DNA from 3 places in the Actinoplanes sp. NPDC049681 genome. Region 2 is predicted to be linked to each of the others. Evidence: predicted binding sites of a transcription regulator. Region 2 holds the regulator's gene; each other region holds the start of a gene.

Region 1 (6,203 bases), on a different contig from region 2:
GCGCGGGGGGCGAGTCCGAGTGCCGCCATCCCCCAGGCGTAGTGCAGCTTCACCGGGTCGGTGTCGCAGAACGCGATGCCGTCCTGGCGTTCCAGGTCGAGGGCCGTGGACCAGCGCTGCATGCCGGCACGCACCCAGTGCCGGGCGAGCGCCACGGCGTCCGCCGGTTCGCGGCCGGTCATCTGGTATTCGGCCACGTGTCTGCCGACGTACCGGCGGCACCAGGACGTTTTCCCGGCCGCAGTGGGGCCCTCCACGACGACGATCATCCGCGCACCCTTCCGCCGAACCGGAGAAAGGGCGCGTCGCGGAAGCGACGCGCCCTTTCGAGAAACTACCGGTCAGAAGCCCGGGCCGTGCTGGTGGCCGTGGCCACCGTGGCTGTGCCCGTGGCCGCCGGCCGCGGCGGCCTCCGGCTCGGCCGGCTTCTCCACCACGAGGCTCTCCGTGGTGAGCAGCAGGCCGGCGATCGACACGGCGTTGGAGACCGCGTTGCGGGTCACCTTGACCGGGTCGATGATGCCGGTGGCGGCGAGGTCGACGTACTCGTCGGTGGAGGCGTCGAGGCCGTGGCCCCAGCCGAGCTCGGCGACCTTGCCCACTACGACGTAGCCGTCGTGGCCGGCGTTCTGCGCGATCCAGCGCAGCGGCTCCACCAGCGCCTTGCGGACGATCGAGACGCCGATCGCCTCCTCGCCGGTGAGGCCGAGGTCGTTGTCGAGGGCGGAGACGATCTGCGCCAAGGCGGCGCCGCCGCCGGGCACGGTGCCCTCTTCCACCGCGGCCTTGGTCGCCGCGATGGCGTCCTCGATGCGGTGCTTGCGCTCCTTCATCTCGACCTCGGTCGCGGCGCCGGCCTGGATGACGGCGATGCCGCCGGAGAGCTTGGCCAGGCGCTCGGAGAGCTTCTCGCGGTCCCAGTCCGAGTCCGACGCCTCGATCTCCTTGCGGATCTGCGCGACGCGGTCCTCGATCTCGGACTTCTTGCCACCGCCGTCGACGATGGTGGTGTTCTCCTTGTCGACCACGACGCGCCGGGCGGTGCCCAGCATGTCGACGGTGACCTGGTCGAGCTTGTAGCCGAGCTCCGGGGCGATGAGCTCGCCACCGGTCGCGATCGCCATGTCCTGCAGCATCGCCTTGCGGCGGTCCCCGAAGCCGGGGGCCTTGACCGCGGCGACCTTGAAGGTCTTGCGCAGCGCGTTCACCACGAGCGTCGACAGCGCCTGGCCCTCGACGTCCTCGGCGATGATGAGCAGCGGCTTGCCGGCCTGGAGGACCTTCTCCAGCAGCGGGAGGAGCTCCTCGACGCTGGAGATCTTCTGGGTCGTGATGAGGATGTACGCGTCCTCGAGCACGGCCTCCTGCGCCTCGGCGTCGGTCACGAAGTTCGGGGAGATGAAGCCCTTGTCGAACTGCAGACCCTCGGTGACGACGAGCTCGGTGCTGAGCGCGGAGCCCTCCTCGACGGTGATGACGCCGTCGCGGCCGACCCGGTCCATCGCCTCGGCGATCAGCTCACCGATGGTGGCGTCCTGGGCCGAGATGGTGGCGACGTTGGCGACCGACTTGTGGTCGCCGACCTCGACGGCCTTGGCCAGCAGCGCCTTGGAGACGGCCTCGGCGGCCTGGTCCATGCCCCGCTTGAGGGCGATGGGGTTGGCGCCGGCCGTCACGTTGCGCAGGCCCTCGCGGACCAGCGCCTGGGCGAGCACGGTGGCCGTGGTGGTGCCGTCGCCGGCGACGTCGTTGGTCTTGGTCGCCACTTCCTTGACGAGCTGCGCACCGAGGTTCTGGTACGGGTCGGAGAGCTCGATCTCCTTGGCGATCGTGACGCCGTCGTTGGTGATCGTCGGCGCGCCGAACTTCTTGTCGAGGACGACGTTGCGGCCGCGCGGGCCGAGGGTGACCTTGACCGTGTCGGCGAGCGTGTTGACGCCGTGCTCCAGCAGGTGCCGGGCGTCGTCAGAGAAACTGAGAATCTTCGCCATGTGTAGGTCCCTTCACGCACCACCGCCCTGACCCGTGGTGCGGGCCAGGGCGGGAAGCACTGTCAGTAGGTCACTTCTCGATGACCGCGAGGACGTCGCGGGCGGAGAGCACCAGGTACTCCTCGCCGGCGTACTTGACCTCGGTGCCGCCGTACTTCGAGTAGAGGACCGTCTCGCCGACCTTGACGTCAACCGGGATGCGGTTGCCCTTGTCGTCGATGCGGCCCGGGCCCACAGCGAGGACGGTGCCCTCCTGCGGCTTCTCCTTGGCGGTGTCGGGGATCACGATGCCCGACGCCGTGGTCGTCTCAGCCTCGTTCGCCTGGACCACGATCCGGTCCTCGAGCGGCTTGATCGCAACCTTGGTCGCGGTAGTCACGGGCATACCCTCCTGGGTACAGGTTTCGCCGGCCAGCATCGGCCGATCTCATGCCTCATGCCACCGGGCGGGGCCGTCGTCGCGGGTGCCGGTCCGCCTGGCGCAAGCGCGCTCCCCGGACGGGGCGCGCGCTGGCACCCTCGGGTTGAGAGTGCTAATCGGAGATTATGCCGGAACTAGCACTCCGTCAAGGAGAGTGCCAACACGGCAGAATGACTCCGCGTGGACCTCGAACTGCTCGCCGCACTGCGTACCCCGGAAGGGTCTGCGGCTCTTGCGGCCGCGGCCGAGGTGGCCGATGGAGATCCTTTGGCAGCGGCCTCTGCCCTGCGGTCCCGCGGCATCGCCGCACCGCTCGCGGCCGCCGCGCTCACCCAGAACGACCTGCGGCGACGCGGGGAGAGCAAGTTCGGCGCGGCGGCGGCGACGATGTTCTTCACCCGGCCGGGATTCGAGCAGGCGACCCGCGCGGTGGTGGCCCACCGGCGCGCCGCCCGCCTGCGGGCCGCCGGCGTCGAGCACCTAGCCGATCTCGGCTGCGGCCTGGGATCGGATGCGCTGGCCGCGGCCCGTCACGGTATTCGCGTGTACGCCGTGGACGCCGACCCCCTGACCGCGGCGGTGGCCCGGGCGAACGCCAAGGCGGCGGGGCTCGCCGACCTCGTGACGGTGGAGTGCGCGGACGCCACCACGGTCCGGGTGGAGAAGTTCGACGCGGTCTTCGCCGACCCGGCACGCCGTCGCGCGGGTCGTGGCCGGGTCATGGACCCGCAATCCTGGTCGCCGCCCTGGGACTTCATCGCGGCGCTGCCCGGCCGGGTGCCACGGACGGTGCTGAAGCTGGCTCCCGGCATCGACCATGCGCTGCTGCCGCCGGGCGCCGAGGGCGAATGGGTCAGCGTCGACGGCGATCTGGTCGAGGCGGCGTTCTGGTGCGGGCCCCTCGCGGAATTCGCACGGCGGGCGACTCTATTGCCGTCGGGGGCCGCCTTGCACGGCTCGGGGACCGACGCGGCACCGGTGGGACCGGTCGGCCGCTTCCTCTACGACCCGGACCCGGCCGTCGTCCGCTCGCACCTGGTCGCCGAGTTCGCGGGGGACATCGGCGGCCGGCTCGCCGACCCGGAGATCGCGTACGTCCACACCGACGATCCCGTGGACACGCCGTACGCCCGCCGCCTGGAGATCACGGACGTGCTGCCGTTCTCGCTGAAGCGACTGCGCACGTTGCTGCGCGAGCGGGGAGTGGGCCGCGCCGAGATCCGTAAGCGCGGTTCGGCGCTGGAGCCCGAGCAGCTGCGACGTGACCTGCGCCTGCGGGGCAGCGGCTCCGCGTCCATCGTGCTGACGCGGGTGGCGGGCGCGCCGACCGTACTGCTGTGCCGTTAACCTCGCTGATCGTGGCTAAGAAGGCGGCCGGGACGCCGGCGACCGTACTGCTGTCCGCGGAGAAGGTGGCGCATGAGCTGCACCCGTACGACGTCTCGCCGGACGCCCCCAACTACGGCGCGCTGGTCGCGGAGGCGCTGGGCGTGCCGTCGGAGGCCGTGTTCAAGACCCTGATCGCCGAGGTGGACGGCGCGCTGACCGTGGCCGTCGTACCGGTGACCGGAGATCTTGATCTGAAGGCCCTGGCCGGTGCGGCCGGCGGGAAGCGGGCGACGCTGGCCGACCGCGCGGCCGCCGAACGCAGCAGCGGCTACGTCCGCGGCGGCATCAGCCCGCTCGGCCAGCGTAAGCGTCTCCCCACCGTGCTCGACGAATCCGCGCTGGCGCTCGAGCGGATGTACGTCTCGGCCGGCCGGCGCGGGCTGCAGGTGTCGATGGCGCCCGCGGACCTGATCCGGCTGACCGATGCCACCACGGCACGAATCCGGACATAAGTCTCGAAGCGTTACAACACCGTTACGGGCAAACCGGCTCTTTCTCCGGAGAACCTCCGATTCCGGATCGCGAAGTGACCTAGCGTCACGTAGTGAGTACGCCATGCCGGTTGTGCTGCACCGCGCCGCGGGAATACGTTGCCCCACACAACAAACAGGTCATGGAGCGGCATCCCGGCTGCGCGCGCGAGGAATCCGAGGCAAGATCCGGATTGATCCGAGAGGACACTAGGAATGCGTAAGGGAATGTTGGCTCTTGCCGCGGCAGGTCTGCTGGCCAGCGGCAGCATGGCCGCGTGCGGCGGCGACAAAGGCACCGAGACCGGCAGCGGGGGGACCAGCGGGTCGTCGGTGGGCAAGATCGGCGTCATCCTGCCCGACACCGCGAGCTCCCAGCGATGGGCCTCCGACGACCCCAAGTTCCTGAAGGCGGCGTTCGACGCGGCGGGCGTACCGGCCGACATCCAGAACGCTCAGGGTGACAAGAGCCAGTTCCAGACCATCGCCGACGGCATGATCTCCAGCGGCGTCAAGGTCCTCATGATCGTCAACCTGGACTCCGGTACGGGCAAGGCGGTCCTCGACAAGGCGGCGTCCGCGGGTATCGCGACGATCGACTACGACCGGCTCACGCTCAACGGCGGCGCGAAGTACTACGTGTCGTTCGACAACGTGGCGGTCGGCAAGCTGCAGGGCGAGGGCCTGGTCAAGTGCCTGACCGACATGAAGTACACCAAGCCGACGGTCGCCGAGCTCAACGGCTCCCCCACCGACAACAACGCCACCCTCTTCAAGGAGGGCTACGACTCGGTGCTGAAGCCGAAGTACGAGTCCGGTGACTACGTGAAGGGCCCGGACCAGTCGGTGCCCGACTGGGACAACGCGCAGGCCGGCACGATCTTCGAGCAGATGCTCACCCAGAAGAAGGACATCAAGGGCGTGCTGGCGGCCAACGACGGCCTGGGCAACGCGGCGATCGCGGTGCTCAAGAAGAACAAGCTCAACGGCAAGGTCCCGGTCACCGGCCAGGACGCCACCGTGCAGGGCCTGCAGAACGTGCTCGCCGGCGACCAGTGCATGACCGTCTACAAGGCGATCAAGCAGGAGGCCGACGCCGCCGCCGACCTCGCCATCTCGCTCGCCAAGGGCGAGCAGAAGTCGGTCTCCCAGAGCGTCAAGGACGTCGAGTCCGGCAAGGACGTCCCGGCCGTCCTGCTCACCCCGAAGGCGATCTTCAAGGAGAACGTCAAGGACGTCGTCGCCGACGGCTTCGTGACGAAGGACCAGCTGTGCACGGGTGACTTCGCCAAGCTGTGCACCGATAACGGCGTGAGCTGACCGCGGTACAACGCTGAAGCACGACGCCGCCCACGCCTTAGCCGGGCGTGGGCGGCGCCGCATCGAGAAGGAGAACCATCCGTGGCCGCGACACCTCTACTGGAGCTGCGCGGGATCGACAAAAGCTTCGGTCCCGTCCAGGTCCTGCACGACGTCGGACTCAGCGTCTACCCCGGGGAGGTCACCGCCCTCGTCGGCGACAACGGCGCCGGCAAGTCGACCCTCGTCAAATGCATCAGCGGCATCTACACCATCGATGCGGGCACGGTGACCTTCGACGGCAACCAGGTGGCGATCCACAGCCCCCGCGACGCCGCCAGCCTGGGCATCGAGGTCGTCTACCAGGACCTCGCCCTCTGCGACAACCTCGACATCGTGCAGAACATGTTCCTCGGCCGGGAGAAGGTCCGCGGCATCGTCCTGGACGAACCCACCATGGAGCAGATGGCCGGCGACACCCTCGCCAGCCTCTCCGTACGCACCGTCAAGAGCCTGCGCCAACACGTCGCCAGCCTCTCCGGCGGCCAGCGGCAGACCGTCGCCATCGCCAAGGCCGTGCTGTGGAACAGCCGCGTGGTGATCCTCGACGAGCCCACCGCCGCCCTCGGCGTC
Region 2 (6,203 bases):
CAACGCCAAGCGCGGCCCGTACGCGAGAAGCACCAGGCAGAGCGCCCCCACCGTGACCACGACGGGGGTGACCTGCGCCCACCCGAGCCCGTTGAGGGTCCCCTGTCCCCACAGCGCCGCGGCGAAGGCGGCCTGGAGGTCCACCTTGGTGATGAACCACTGGTTGGCCGAGCCGAGCATGGCGCTGACCGCGATGCCGACGATGATCAGCCGGAAGCCCTGCACACCCCGCCGGAACGCCAGCAGATAGACGAGCGCGGCGGTGACCAGGCCCCCGGCCAGCGCCCCGGCCGCGGTGAGGAAGTAGCCGTTGCCGACGAACACCGTGACGATCAGCACCCCGGTGTACGCGCCGGTGGTGAAGCCGATGACGTCCGGGCTGCCCAGCGGGTTCCGGGTCAGCGCCTGGAAGATCGCGCCGGCCAGGCCCAGCGCGGCCCCGATGATGAGGGCGAGCAGGACCCGCGGCAGCCGCCACTCGACGACCACCAGGCGGGCGGCACGGGTACCCTCGCCGGCCAGCGCCTGCACGACCTGGCCGGGGGTGAGCGTGAACTCTCCCGTACCCAGGGCCAGGACGGCGACGGCGAGCGCGCCGGCCGTCAGCAGCAGGCAGACGACCGCGGGCTTGACGGCCAGGCGGCCGCTGACGTGCCGCCCGGCCCGCACGGTCAGCACTCGGCGTCCGAAGTCGACGCTCACAGGCCGCTCACCCGCCGGCGGCGTACCCACCAGATCAGCACCGGGGCGCCGACGAACGCGGTGACCACGCCGACCCGCAGCTCGCCCGGGCGGACGACGAGCCGCCCGGCGATGTCGGCCAGCAGCAGCAGGACCGGCCCCAGCACGACGGTGTAGACGAAGATCCAGCGCTGGTCGGGGCCGACGATCCAGCGCACGACGTGCGGCACCATCAGGCCGACGAAGCCGATCGGGCCGACGGCGGCGGTGGCGGCCCCGGCGAGCAGCATCACCGACACGGTCGCCAGGACCCGGGTACGCCCGACCCCGGCCCCCAACGTTCGCGCCAGGTCGTCGCCGAGAGCCACGGCATTCAGCGAACGAGCCACGATCAGCGCGAGCACCGCCCCGGCGACGACGAACGGCAGGATGGTGACGGCCACGTCCCCGGGCCGGCCGGCCAGCGAACCGACGTCCCAGAAGCGCAGGTAGTCGAACGCCCGTGGACGCACGAGCCGGATGCCGCCGGAGATGCCGTCCATCACCGCGCCGAGGGCGACGCCGGCCAGCGTCAGGCGTACGGGGGTGGCACCGGCGCGGCCGGCCGACCCGAGCAGGTAGACCAGGGTGAGCGCGAAGGCGACCCCGGCGAAGCCGAACCACAGGTACTGCGACAGGTCGGTGAGACCCAGCACGCCGACCGCGAAGACCACGAAGAGCCCGGCACCCGAGTTGACCCCCAGGATCTGCGTGTCGGCGAGCGGGTTGCGCGTCACCGCCTGGATGACCGCCCCGGACAGGCCGAAAGCGACACCCGCCAGCAACCCGAGGACGGTACGCGGCACCCGCAAGTCCCGCACCACGGACTGGTCATCGGTGTCGGCGTAATGGAAGAACGCGTCCCACACCGTGTGCAGTGAGACGGTGCGGGTGCCCAGCGCGATGCTCAGCAGGCAGACGAGGGCCAGCAGGCCGAGACAGGCCAGCAGCGCCATCCCCCGCCGCGCCTGGGTGACCGCCACGCCGGCGACCGGCCTCGGACGCGCGGGCGCCGGCGTACGCGTCAGGACCATGCCAGCAGCTTAGGCTAGCCTTCCCTTCCCTGCGGCACCGAGGGTTGCAATCGGTACCCCGGTACACCCTTACCGTCGGCTGGACGCACCGAGCTTCGCACTCCGAGGAGAAATCGCATGAGTCCGTCCAGCCCGCGCCACGCGCCGCCGACCCGAAGCAAGATCGCGGGCGGCCTCGCCGCCCTCGCCTGCGCCGCCTGCTGTGCCATTCCGCTGCTCATCACCGCCGGCGTCCTCACCGGCGCGGGCGCCGCCGTGCTCAAACAGACGCTCCTGGCCGTGGCCACCGGACTCGCCGTGCTGGCGCTGGGCATGTGGTGGCTGCATCGCCGCCGCAGCTCCCACCGGGCCGCGACCCCCGGATGCGGCTGCGGCGCTGCGGGCTGCGGCTGACGCTGCCCTGCGCGGCGCGCGCCAGCCGGACCTACCAGCGTTCGAGCTCCGCGGAGAGCACGGCGAGCGCCGCCACCCCGGCGGTCGAGGTGCGCAGCACCGAGTCACCGAGGCGGACCGGGTGCGCTCCGGCGGCGACGAACGCACCCAGCTCCTGGTCGCTGATGCCGCCCTCCGGGCCCACCACCAGCACGATCTCCCCCGAATCCGGAAGCTTGGCCCGGGTGAGCCGGTCCGTCGCCTCCTCGTGGAGCACGAACGCCGCCGCCGCCGACGCCAGCCGGGCGGCGGCCTGCTTGGTGGAGACGTCAGGATCCCCGGAGACCTCCGGCAGCCAGGGGCGGCGGGCCTGCTTGGCCGCCTCGCGGGCGGTGGAGACCCACTTCTCCCGGGCGCGTACGCCGCGGTCGCCGCGCCACTGGGCCACCGACCGGGAGGCCGCCCAGGGCACGATCTCGTCGACGCCGATCTCGGTCATCGCCTGCACGGCGAGTTCGCCGCGGTCGCCCTTGGCGATGCCCTGCACCACGACCAGGCGCGGGTCCGGAACGGGCACGAACGACCGCTCGCCCACCGTGACGTCGACGCTTCCCCGTCCGACGGCCGTGACCTCGGCACGGACGAGCCCGCCCCGGCCGTCGGCGAGCAGGAGCGCCTCACCGGGCTTCAGGCGCTGGACGTCCGCGGCGTGGTGGCCCTCCCGGCCGGCCAGCGTGTACCGGGCGGAGGCGGGAAGGTCGTCGACGAGGAACAGCGGTGCGGACACGGTCAGTGGCCGTTGAACGCGTCCCGCATGCGCGAGAAGAACCCGCCCTGCTTGCTCAGCTCGGCCACGTCCTCGCCGCGCGTCTTGGCGAAGTCGCGCAGCATCCGCTCCTGGTCGGCGGTCAGCTTGGTGGGGGTCTTCACGTCCAGGTGCACGAAGAGGTCACCGCGGCCCTGACCGCGCAGGTGCGGCACGCCCTTGCCCCGCACGCGCAGCGTGGACGCCGGCTGGGTGCCGGCCTTGACCTCGATGTTCTCCTCGGAATCGAGCGTCTTGATGGTCAGCCGGGTGCCCAGGGCCGCCGCCGTCATCGGCAGGGTGACGCGGCAGTGCAGGTCGTCGCCCTTGCGGGAGTAGACGTCGTGGGGGCGCTCGTGGATCTCCACGTACAGGTCGCCGGCCGTGCCGCCGCCGGGGCCGACCTCGCCCTGCTGGGCCAGGCGGATGCGCATGCCGTCCTCGACGCCGGCGGGGATCTTCACGGTGAGCGAGCGGCGGGTCCGGATGCGGCCGTCGCCGGCGCAGGTGGGGCACGGGTGCGGGATCACCGTGCCGTGGCCCTGGCAAGACTGACAAGGCCGCGACGAGACGACCTGGCCGAGGAAGGTCCGCTGCACCGACTGCACCTCGCCGCGGCCGCCGCAGGTCTCGCAGGTGGCCAGGTGGGTGCCGGGCGCGGTGCCGGCGCCGGAGCACTGGGTGCAGAGCACGGCCGTGTCGACGGTGATCGGCGCCTCGACGCCGAACGCCGTCTCGACCAGGTCCAGCTCCAGGCGCAGGATCGCATCCGCACCGGGCCGGGTGCGCGGGCGTGGTCCCCGGGCGCCGCCGCCGGCCGCCGTGCCGAAGAAGGCGTCCATGATGTCCTGGAAGCCGACGAACGGGCCGGCGCCGCCGGGGCCGCCCGGCCCGGCACCCGCGCCGCCGCCGGGCGCCAGCGGGTCGCCGCCCAGGTCGACGATCTGGCGCTTCTGGTCGTCGGAGAGGACCTCGTAGGCGGCGTTGATGTCCTTGAACTTCTCGTGCGCCTCGGGGTCCGGGTTGACGTCCGGGTGGTACTGACGGGCCAGCTTGCGGTAGGCGCGCTTGATCTCGTCGTCGGTGGCTTCGCGGCTGATGCCGAGAATTCCGTAGTAGTCCTTGGCCACAGGGTTTCGAGTCCTCATGTCTGCCCCGCGCTGTGCGCCGGAGACCGTCGTCGCTTTTGCGTCAGTTCTGTGCCAGCAGATCGCCAACGTAGCGTGCCACGGCACGTACGGTGGCGATGGTGCCGGGGTAGTCCATCCGGGTGGGCCCCAAGACGCCGAGCCCACCAACGATTGTCGTACCCGGTCCGTAACCGGTACTCACCACGGACGCCGCCCGCAGATTGTCGATCTCGTTCTCGTCGCCGATGCGGACCCGGGTGGTGCTGGGTTCGACCTCCCCGATGAGCTTGAGCAGGATGACCTCCTCCTCCAGCGCCTCCAGCACCGGCCGCAGGGAGCCCTGGAAGTCCAGCACGCCGCCGCGGGTGAGGTTGGCCGTGCCGGCCAGGGCGAGACGTTCGTCGCTGCGCTCGACCAGGGTCTCCAGCAGCACGGACGCCAGGCACGCCATGGTGTTGCGGTCCTCCGGCGCCGACTCGTCGACCAGCGCCTGCACCAGCGGCGGCGTGTCGGCCAGCTTCTGCCCGGTCAGCTTCGCGTTGACCTTGCGCCGCAGGTCGAGCACGTCGTCGCTGCTGGTCGGCCCGGGCAGCTCCACCAGGCGCTGCTCGACCCGGCCGGTGTCGGCGATCATCACGAGCATGAGCCGGGTGCTGGAGATCGGCACCAGCTCCAGGTGCCGCACGGCGGACCGGGACAGGCTCGGATATTGCACGACGGCGACCTGGCGGGTGAGCTGGGCGAGCAGGCGCACCGTGCGGTGCACGACGTCGTCCAGGTCGACCGCGCCGACCAGGAACCGCTCGATGGCCCGCCGCTCGGCCGGGCTCAGCGCCTTGACCCGCGACAGCCGGTCGACGAAGAGCCGGTAACCGGCGTCCGTCGGCACCCGGCCGGCGCTGGTGTGCGGCTGCCGGATGTAGCCCTCCTCCTCGAGCACCGCCATGTCGTTGCGCACGGTGGCCGGGGAGACGCCCAGCTGGTGCCGCTCGACGAGGGCCTTGCTGCCGACCGGTTCCTGGGTGGCGACGTAGTCCTCGACGATGGCGCGGAGCACCTCGAGCTTGCGGTCATCCAGAGCCATGACCCCTCCCTCAGCACTGGCACTCCATGGACTCGAGTGCCAGTCTACGTCGCGCGGGGCTCGCACGCGATGATCGACCGGTAGTGCTGCCGCCACTTAGCCGACTGTCTATTCTCCGACCTCATCCGGGTGTTGCCCTCGCCACTGTCGACCTGCGGTCCTACGGTGTCAGCCATGACTGAACCGCCGCGTCCGCCCGGTGAGGGGAACTTCTCGGACCCCACCCGGCCGATCAACCCATATCCGGGCAACGACCCGGGCCCCGGATCGACCCCGCCGCCGCCCCCCGCGTACGGCTCCCCCCAGCCCCCGCAGTACGGCACCCCGCCGCCCACCTCGGGTGCGGGAGGCTACGGCCCGCCGCCCACCTCGGGTGCCGGTGGCTACCCGCCGCCCAGCTCCGGCGCCGGCGGCTACCCGCCGCCCGGTTCCGGTGCCGGTGGCTACCCGCCGCCGCCCGGGTCCGGAGCCCCGTACGGGAGCCCGCCGCCCGGCCAGCCCTACGGCGCCCCCGGCGCGTACGGCCAGCCCGGCTACCCGCCGCAGGGCTACGGCCAGCCCGGCGGTGACGACAAGACCTGGATCCTCGTCGCCCACTTCGGCGGCGCGGCCGGTGCTTTCCTCGGCGGCGGCTGCTCCGGCTGGATCGCTCCGCTGGTCGCGCTGCTCGCCCGGGGCAACCAGTCGCCGGTGGTGCGGGCGGAGGCGGTCAAGGCGCTGAACTTCCAGATCCTCTGGTCGATCATCGCGATCGTCGGCTGGGTGCTCAGCTGCATCGTCGTCGGCATCTTCATCGGCCTCGCGGCCTGGCTGATCGCCACGATCATCGGCGTCATCGCCGGGGTCAAGGCCAACAACAACGAGCCGTACAACTACCCGATGACGGTCTCGATGATCAAGTGACGCACGCGGCGGCGCCGGGCTCTCGACGGCGCCGCCACGACAGGCCCTAGACGAGCTCGCGGATGAGCAGGTCCGCGAGGAGCCGCCCCCGGAGAGTCAGGACGGCACGCTCCTGCGCGTACGCGCTCGGCTCCAGCAGACCGTCCGCCAGGGCC
Region 3 (6,203 bases), on a different contig from region 2:
GCTGCTGAGCCGTGTCATGGCCACGGTCCGCTTCGTCTCCTGGGGCGCCATCCCGGTCGGCGGCCTGGTCGCGGGCGCGCTGGCCGGCCCCTTCGGGGCCCGGGCGACCCTGGTGGCGCTCGGTGCGGTCACCGTCTGCGCGCCGGCGGCCTGGCTGCTTTCACCGGTACGCGGACAGCGCGACCTCGCCGACGTGGCCGTGCCGGCGCGGATCTGACGAATGCGGAACGGGCCGCCCCCGAGGGGACGGCCCGTTTCGTCGTGCAGCTGTGGACTCAGAAGTCCATGTCTCCGCCGCCCGGGGCACCGGCCGGGGCCGGGGACTTCTCGGGCTTGTCCGCCACGACCGCCTCGGTCGTGAGGAACAGCGCGGCGATCGACGCGGCGTTCTGCAGCGCCGAGCGGGTGACCTTGGCCGGGTCGATGATGCCCGCGGCCAGCAGGTCGACGTACTCGCCGTTCGCGGCGTTCAGGCCGTGACCCGACTCCAGGTTGCGCACCTTCTCGACCACGACGCCGCCCTCGAGGCCGGCGTTCACGGCGATCTGACGCAGCGGGGCGTCGAGCGCGACCTTGACGATGTTGGCACCGGTGGCCTCGTCGCCCTGCAGGTCCAGCTTGTCGAACGCGGTCTTGCCGGCCTGCACGAGCGCCACGCCACCGCCGGGCACGATGCCCTCCTCGACGGCCGCCTTCGCGTTGCGGACGGCGTCCTCGATGCGGTGCTTGCGCTCCTTGAGCTCGACCTCCGTGGCCGCGCCGACCTTGATGACCGCAACACCGCCGGCCAGCTTGGCCAGGCGCTCCTGCAGCTTCTCGCGGTCGTAGTCGGAGTCCGACTTCTCGATCTCGGCGCGGATCTGGTTGACCCGGCCCTGGATCTGCTCGGCGTTGCCGGCACCGTCGACGATCGTCGTCTCGTCCTTGGTGATGACGACCTTGCGGGCCTGGCCCAGCAGGCTCAGGTCGGCGGCGTCGAGCTTGAGGCCGACCTCCTCGCTGATGACCGTGCCGCCGGTGAGGATGGCGATGTCGTCCAGCATGGCCTTGCGGCGGTCACCGAAGCCCGGGGCCTTGACGGCGACGGACTTGAAGGTGCCACGGACCTTGTTGACGACCAGGGTCGCCAGGGCCTCGCCCTCGACGTCCTCGGCGATGATGACCAGCGGCTTGCCGCCCTGCATGACCTTCTCGAGGACGGGCAGCAGGTCCTTGACCGCCGAGATCTTGCTGTTGGCGATGAGGATGTACGGGTCGTCGAAGACGGCCTCCATCCGCTCGGCGTCGGTCATGAAGTACGCCGAGATGTAGCCCTTGTCGAAGCGCATGCCCTCGGTGAGCTCGAGCTCGAGGCCGAAGGTGTTGCTCTCCTCGACGGTGATAACGCCTTCCTTGCCGACCTTGTCCATGGCCTCGGCGATGATCTCGCCGACCGTGGAGTCGCCCGCGGAGATGGAGGCGGTGGAGGCGATCTGCTCCTTGGTCTCCACGTCCTTGGCGAGCTGCGAGAGGCCCTCGGAGACGCTCGCGACGGCGGCCTCGATGCCCCGCTTCAGGGCCATCGGGTTCGCACCCGCCGCGACGTTGCGCAGACCCTCGCGGACCAGCGCCTGGGCGAGGACGGTCGCCGTCGTCGTGCCGTCACCGGCGACGTCGTCGGTCTTCTTGGCGACCTCCTTGACCAGCTCGGCGCCGATCTTCTCGTAGGAGTCCTCGAGCTCGATCTCCTTGGCGATCGACACACCATCGTTGGTGATGGTGGGCGCGCCCCACTTCTTCTCGAGCACGACGTTGCGGCCCTTGGGGCCGAGCGTCACCTTGACGGCGTCGGCGAGCTGGTTCATGCCCCGCTCGAGGCCGCGACGAGCTTCCTCGTCGAATGCGATGATCTTGGCCATACGGCTGTGTCCTCCTGGACATTCGCGGTGCCGGGCCTCCTCGGCCCCGCCCTCCGCACGGTGCGGAACACTGCGGACGTCACCACCTGGCGATGTGACGTCCTCAGGTCGAGCCGGATAGCCCGCGACGACCGGTCCCGTGCCCCGGCGCCGATGACGGCACCGTGGCCGCGACCCCACCGTCCCGACCTGCTGTGCTGACTGAACTGCACTGGCACTCACACCTCGCGAGTGCCAATGACTTGTTTAGCACTCTAGTGGGTCGAGTGCAAGGACAACGGTCCTCGACCCGGACCCGGCGGAACACCTCGACGATCACGATGGGTGAACGAACGCTGACGCTTGCGATGGCGATCAAGCGAGCTGCGGTGAACCGTTGAGGCAGGGACCACGTAGTACCGACGGCCGGTGTTCTTCGGGGGGTTGAGGGGTGAGCGGAGTGGACAACCGTATCGTCGGCGCGCTGGGGCACGCCCGAGTACGGGAACCCGTGCCGGCGCAAAGATCACGAAGCGTCACCGATTCCGTACCGGACTCGCCGGGGCAGCACGACATCGCCACCAAGCCGCTCATCAGCGTCATCGTGCCGGCTCACAACGTCGAGAGATACCTGGACGAGTGCCTCGCGTCACTCGCCCGCCAGACGTACCCGGCCGTCGAGGTCGTCGTCGTCGACGACGGATCGCACGACGGCACCGGCGCGATCGCCGACGAGTGGGCCCGCAAGGACCGCCGCTTCCGGGTCGTCCACCAGAGCGAGGGCGGTCCGGGACGGGCACGCAACGCCGGCATCGCGATCGCCCGCGGCAGCTTCCTCGCCTTCGCCGACGGCGACGACGTCGTCCCGCCGTACGCGTACGAAATGTTGCTGACCACCCTGGAGGAGACCGGCTCCGACCTGGCCTGCGGCGCGGTGCGGGCGCTGACCTCCAAGGGCGCGGCGACCTCGCGCCTGCACTCGTCGATCTTCACCAGAACCGTGCTGCGCACCCACGTCAGCGAGCGGCTGACCCTGCTCAAGGACCGCACGGTGTGGAACAAGATCTACCGCCGCCGGTTCTGGGACGAGAACGGCCTGGCGTTCCCCGAGGGGGTCGTCTTCGAGGACGTCCCGGTCGCGCTGACCGCCCACGCGCTGGCGAAGACCGTCGACGTGGTGAACGTACCGGTCTACTACTGGCGCAAGCGGGAGACCGGCGAGAAGTCGATCACCCAGCGGAAGACCGACTGGCAGGCCACGGCCGACCGGCTCAGCGCGGTCGACCGGGTCAGCCGGTTCCTCGGCGAGCGCCACGGGGCCCAGGTCAAGCAGGCGTACGACGCCAACGTGCTGGTCGACGACTTCGCCCTCGTGCTACGGGCGCTGCCCGACGCCGACCCGGAGTTCCAGGCGTCGTTCATGCGCGAGGTCAACCGGTTCCTCGCCCGGGTCCGGCCCGGCACCGTCGAGGGCCTGCCGCCCAAGTACGCGGTCGCGTGGCACCTCGTCCGCGAGAACAAGCTCCGCGAGGTCATCGAGGTGCTGCTCGCCAGCCGGCCCGGCATGCCAATCGCCAGCCGGCAGCACGGCAACAAGCGGTACGCCGAACTCCCCTTCCTCGACGACCCGGCGGTGGGCGTCCCGCGCGAGCTGTACGCCATGGGCAAGCCGGCGGTCCGCAGCCAGATCACCGAACTCACCTGGCGCGACGGCAAGCTCGTGATCCGCGGGTACGCGTACATCGACGGCACCGCCGCCAGCTCCCGCTGGACCTCCGCGCGCATCGTCCGGCTCCGCGATCTCAAGACGGGCCGCACCATCACCATGCCCGCCGTCCCGCGCCGCGAGCCCGAGGCGACCGCGACCTCCAGCCACGGCGACAAGTCCTACGACTGGTCCGGCTTCGAGGTCACGATCGACCCGAAGGCGCTGCGGTCCCGCGGCGGGTGGCAGGAGGGTCGCTGGCAGGTCGCGGTCGGCATCATCGCCGGGACCAAGCTGCGCAAGGGCCGGCTGAAGGTGGGCCCGGAGCCCACCCGGCTGCGCCTCGCGCCGAGGCCTCTCGACGCCACGACGCAGCTCGTCCCGATGGCCGACGGGCCGTACATCCTCTTCCGCATCGACAAGGTGGCCGCCCGGACCACGGCCGTCGATCTGCAGGGCGACAAGCTGGTCATCGAGGGCGTCGTCAGGGGTCCGAAGCCCAGCGCCGGCCGGCTGCGCCTGTGCCGGGTTCCCGACGTGGCGGAGGCGGACACCGCGGTCCGGTTCGGCGAGACCCACGAGGACGCCACCCCGTTCCGCGCGACCGTGTCGCTGAGGCCGCTGTTCGAGCACGCCGGCCCGGCCGTCATGCCGCCGCCGGGTGGTGCGATGGACCGCTGGCGCATCGAGATGGCGTTCTCCAGCGGCAAGCGGCAGTCGGTGCACCTGCTCAGCGACGCCCCCACCCGAGCTCACTCCGGCATGTTCGACCGGCACGTCTTCGTCCGCCGTTCGGCCGCCGGTTACCTGTGGCTGTGCTCCCGCGCCCGCGGCCCGGTGGGGACCTCGGCGCAGTGGCGGCCGGACGGCACGCTCGAGCTCACCGGCGACTTCGATCCGGCGGAGGGCGCGCCCGGGATCACGCTGCGGATGCGTACCGCGCCCGAGGAACACGCGCTCGCGGTGACCACCGACGGCGACCGCTGGATGGCGCTCCTGAACCCCAGCAGGATCAGTTCCTGGGACGGCTTCGTCGAGCTGCGCCCGGGACTGTGGGACGTCCTGGTCAGCCACCGCCGGGGCGGGGCGCATGCGCTGACCGACCTCGTCGTCGCCGACGACGTCCGCGCGATCTGCCCCGCGCAGTCCCCCGACCAGCACCGCGAATACACGTTGGAGCAGGCGGACGGCGACTTCCTTGCGCTGCGGGCGGGATCGGTGCTGCAGGTCGAGGAGCGCGGCGCGTACGCCCGCAGCCACCTGCGCGAGAAGCGCACCGCCGTCCTGCGCCGCTCCCCGCTGCGCGAGGCCGTGCTCTTCGAGAGCTTCAGCGGCCGGCAGTATTCGGACAGCCCCCGGGCGATGCACGAGGAGCTGATCCGCCGCGGGCTGCCGTTCGAGGCGCAGTATCTGACGGTGCGCGACGGCCAGGCATACACGCCGGAGACGCTGACCACCGCCCGCCTGGGCGGCACCGAGTGGTACGACGCACTCGCGACCTGCCGCTACATCGTCACCAATTCGCACCTGCCGGACTGGTTCGAGCGCCGCCCCGGCCAGGTCGTGGTGCAGACCTGGCACGGCACCCCGCTCAAGCGCATCGGCTTCGACGTGCCGGACATCCGGCACGCGGACCGCAAGTACCTGAAGCGGATCGAGCAGGAGGCGCCCCAGTGGTCGTTCCTCGTCTCGCCCAACCGCTTCAGCACGCCGATCCTGCAGCACGCCTTCCACTACGACGGCGAAATGCTGGAGTCCGGCTACCCGCGCAACGACATCCTGTTCGCCACCGACCCCGCCGCAACGGCGGCCATCCGCCGGCACCTCGGCGTGCCCGACGGCAAGCGGGTGGTCCTGTACGCCCCCACGTGGCGCGACGACGAGTTCTACGGCCAGGGCCGCTACAAGATGTCGATGCGGCTCGACCTCGCCGACGCGCGGCGCATGCTCGGCGACGACCACGTGCTGCTGGTACGCCGCCACCCCAACGTCATCGACCCCATGCCGGACGACGGCTCGGGTTTCGTACGGGACGTGTCGACGTACCCGGACATGGCCGACCTGCTCGCGATCACCGATGTGCTGATCACGGACTACTCGTCGGTGATGGTCGACTTCGCCAACACCGGCCGGCCGATCCTGCTGTTCACGTACGACCTGGAGCACTACCGCGACCGGCTCCGCGGCTTCTACTTCGACTTCGAGAAGGAGGCGCCGGGTCCACTGCTGATGACCTCGGAGGACGTGATCAAGTCGCTGGCCGAACTCGCGGTCGACCCGGGCGCGTACGCCGACCAGCGCCGGGCCTTCCAGGCGCGCTTCTGCGACCTGGACGACGGCACCGCGACGAAGCGGGTCGTCGACCGGATGCTGGAGCTCGGCTCCCGCGTCTGACCGGCCCCCGCCCGCCCTACCGGGTCGCAAAAGCGGCATCCGGGTTGCCTCGCCTGCCACCAGCGGGTAGGCAGGCAGCATGACCAGCACGTTGGCGCCCGCCCTCACCGTGCACCGGGTGACGCCGCAGGACGCGGCGAGGATGCGCGCGTTGCGGCTCGAGATGCTGGCCGACAGCCCGCTCGCCTTCCTCGAGACGCTGGCGCAGGCCGCGGCGCGCCCCCACG

Evidence for each region. Region 2 encodes HrcA, which represses chaperone genes, less so after heat shock. Its sites were predicted from a motif close to GGTTNGCACNCTCNNNNNGAGNGTGCNAACC; they were not measured.
Region 1: groES (co-chaperone GroES) is a predicted target of HrcA. The motif match lies at 2,500-2,530, and genes of this name have one in related genera.
Region 3: groL (chaperonin GroEL) is a predicted target of HrcA. The motif match lies at 2,108-2,138, and genes of this name have one in related genera.

The regions. Positions count from the first base shown of each region.
Region 1 is NZ_JBITLP010000003.1:382,461-388,663, reverse strand. It holds gene ACIBO8_RS11705 (hypothetical protein) at 1-269, opposite strand, end outside; gene groL (chaperonin GroEL) at 342-1,991, opposite strand; gene groES (co-chaperone GroES) at 2,062-2,376, opposite strand; gene ACIBO8_RS11690 (methyltransferase domain-containing protein) at 2,593-3,759, shown strand; gene ybaK (Cys-tRNA(Pro) deacylase) at 3,771-4,253, shown strand; gene ACIBO8_RS11680 (sugar ABC transporter substrate-binding protein) at 4,488-5,591, shown strand; gene ACIBO8_RS11675 (ATP-binding cassette domain-containing protein) at 5,673-6,203, shown strand, end outside.
Region 2 is NZ_JBITLP010000002.1:62,769-68,971, reverse strand. It holds gene ACIBO8_RS05725 (FecCD family ABC transporter permease) at 1-678, opposite strand, end outside; gene ACIBO8_RS05720 (iron chelate uptake ABC transporter family permease subunit) at 699-1,754, opposite strand; gene ACIBO8_RS05715 (hypothetical protein) at 1,872-2,147, shown strand; gene ACIBO8_RS05710 (16S rRNA (uracil(1498)-N(3))-methyltransferase) at 2,179-2,913, opposite strand; gene dnaJ (molecular chaperone DnaJ) at 2,916-4,061, opposite strand; gene hrcA (heat-inducible transcriptional repressor HrcA) at 4,123-5,145, opposite strand; gene ACIBO8_RS05695 (hypothetical protein) at 5,156-5,257, opposite strand; gene ACIBO8_RS05690 (DUF4870 domain-containing protein) at 5,320-6,048, shown strand; gene hemW (radical SAM family heme chaperone HemW) at 6,095-6,203, opposite strand, start outside.
Region 3 is NZ_JBITLP010000001.1:699,451-705,653, reverse strand. It holds gene ACIBO8_RS03180 (MFS transporter) at 1-217, shown strand, start outside; gene groL (chaperonin GroEL) at 276-1,898, opposite strand; gene ACIBO8_RS03170 (CDP-glycerol glycerophosphotransferase family protein) at 2,338-5,976, shown strand; gene ACIBO8_RS03165 (GNAT family N-acetyltransferase) at 6,056-6,203, shown strand, end outside.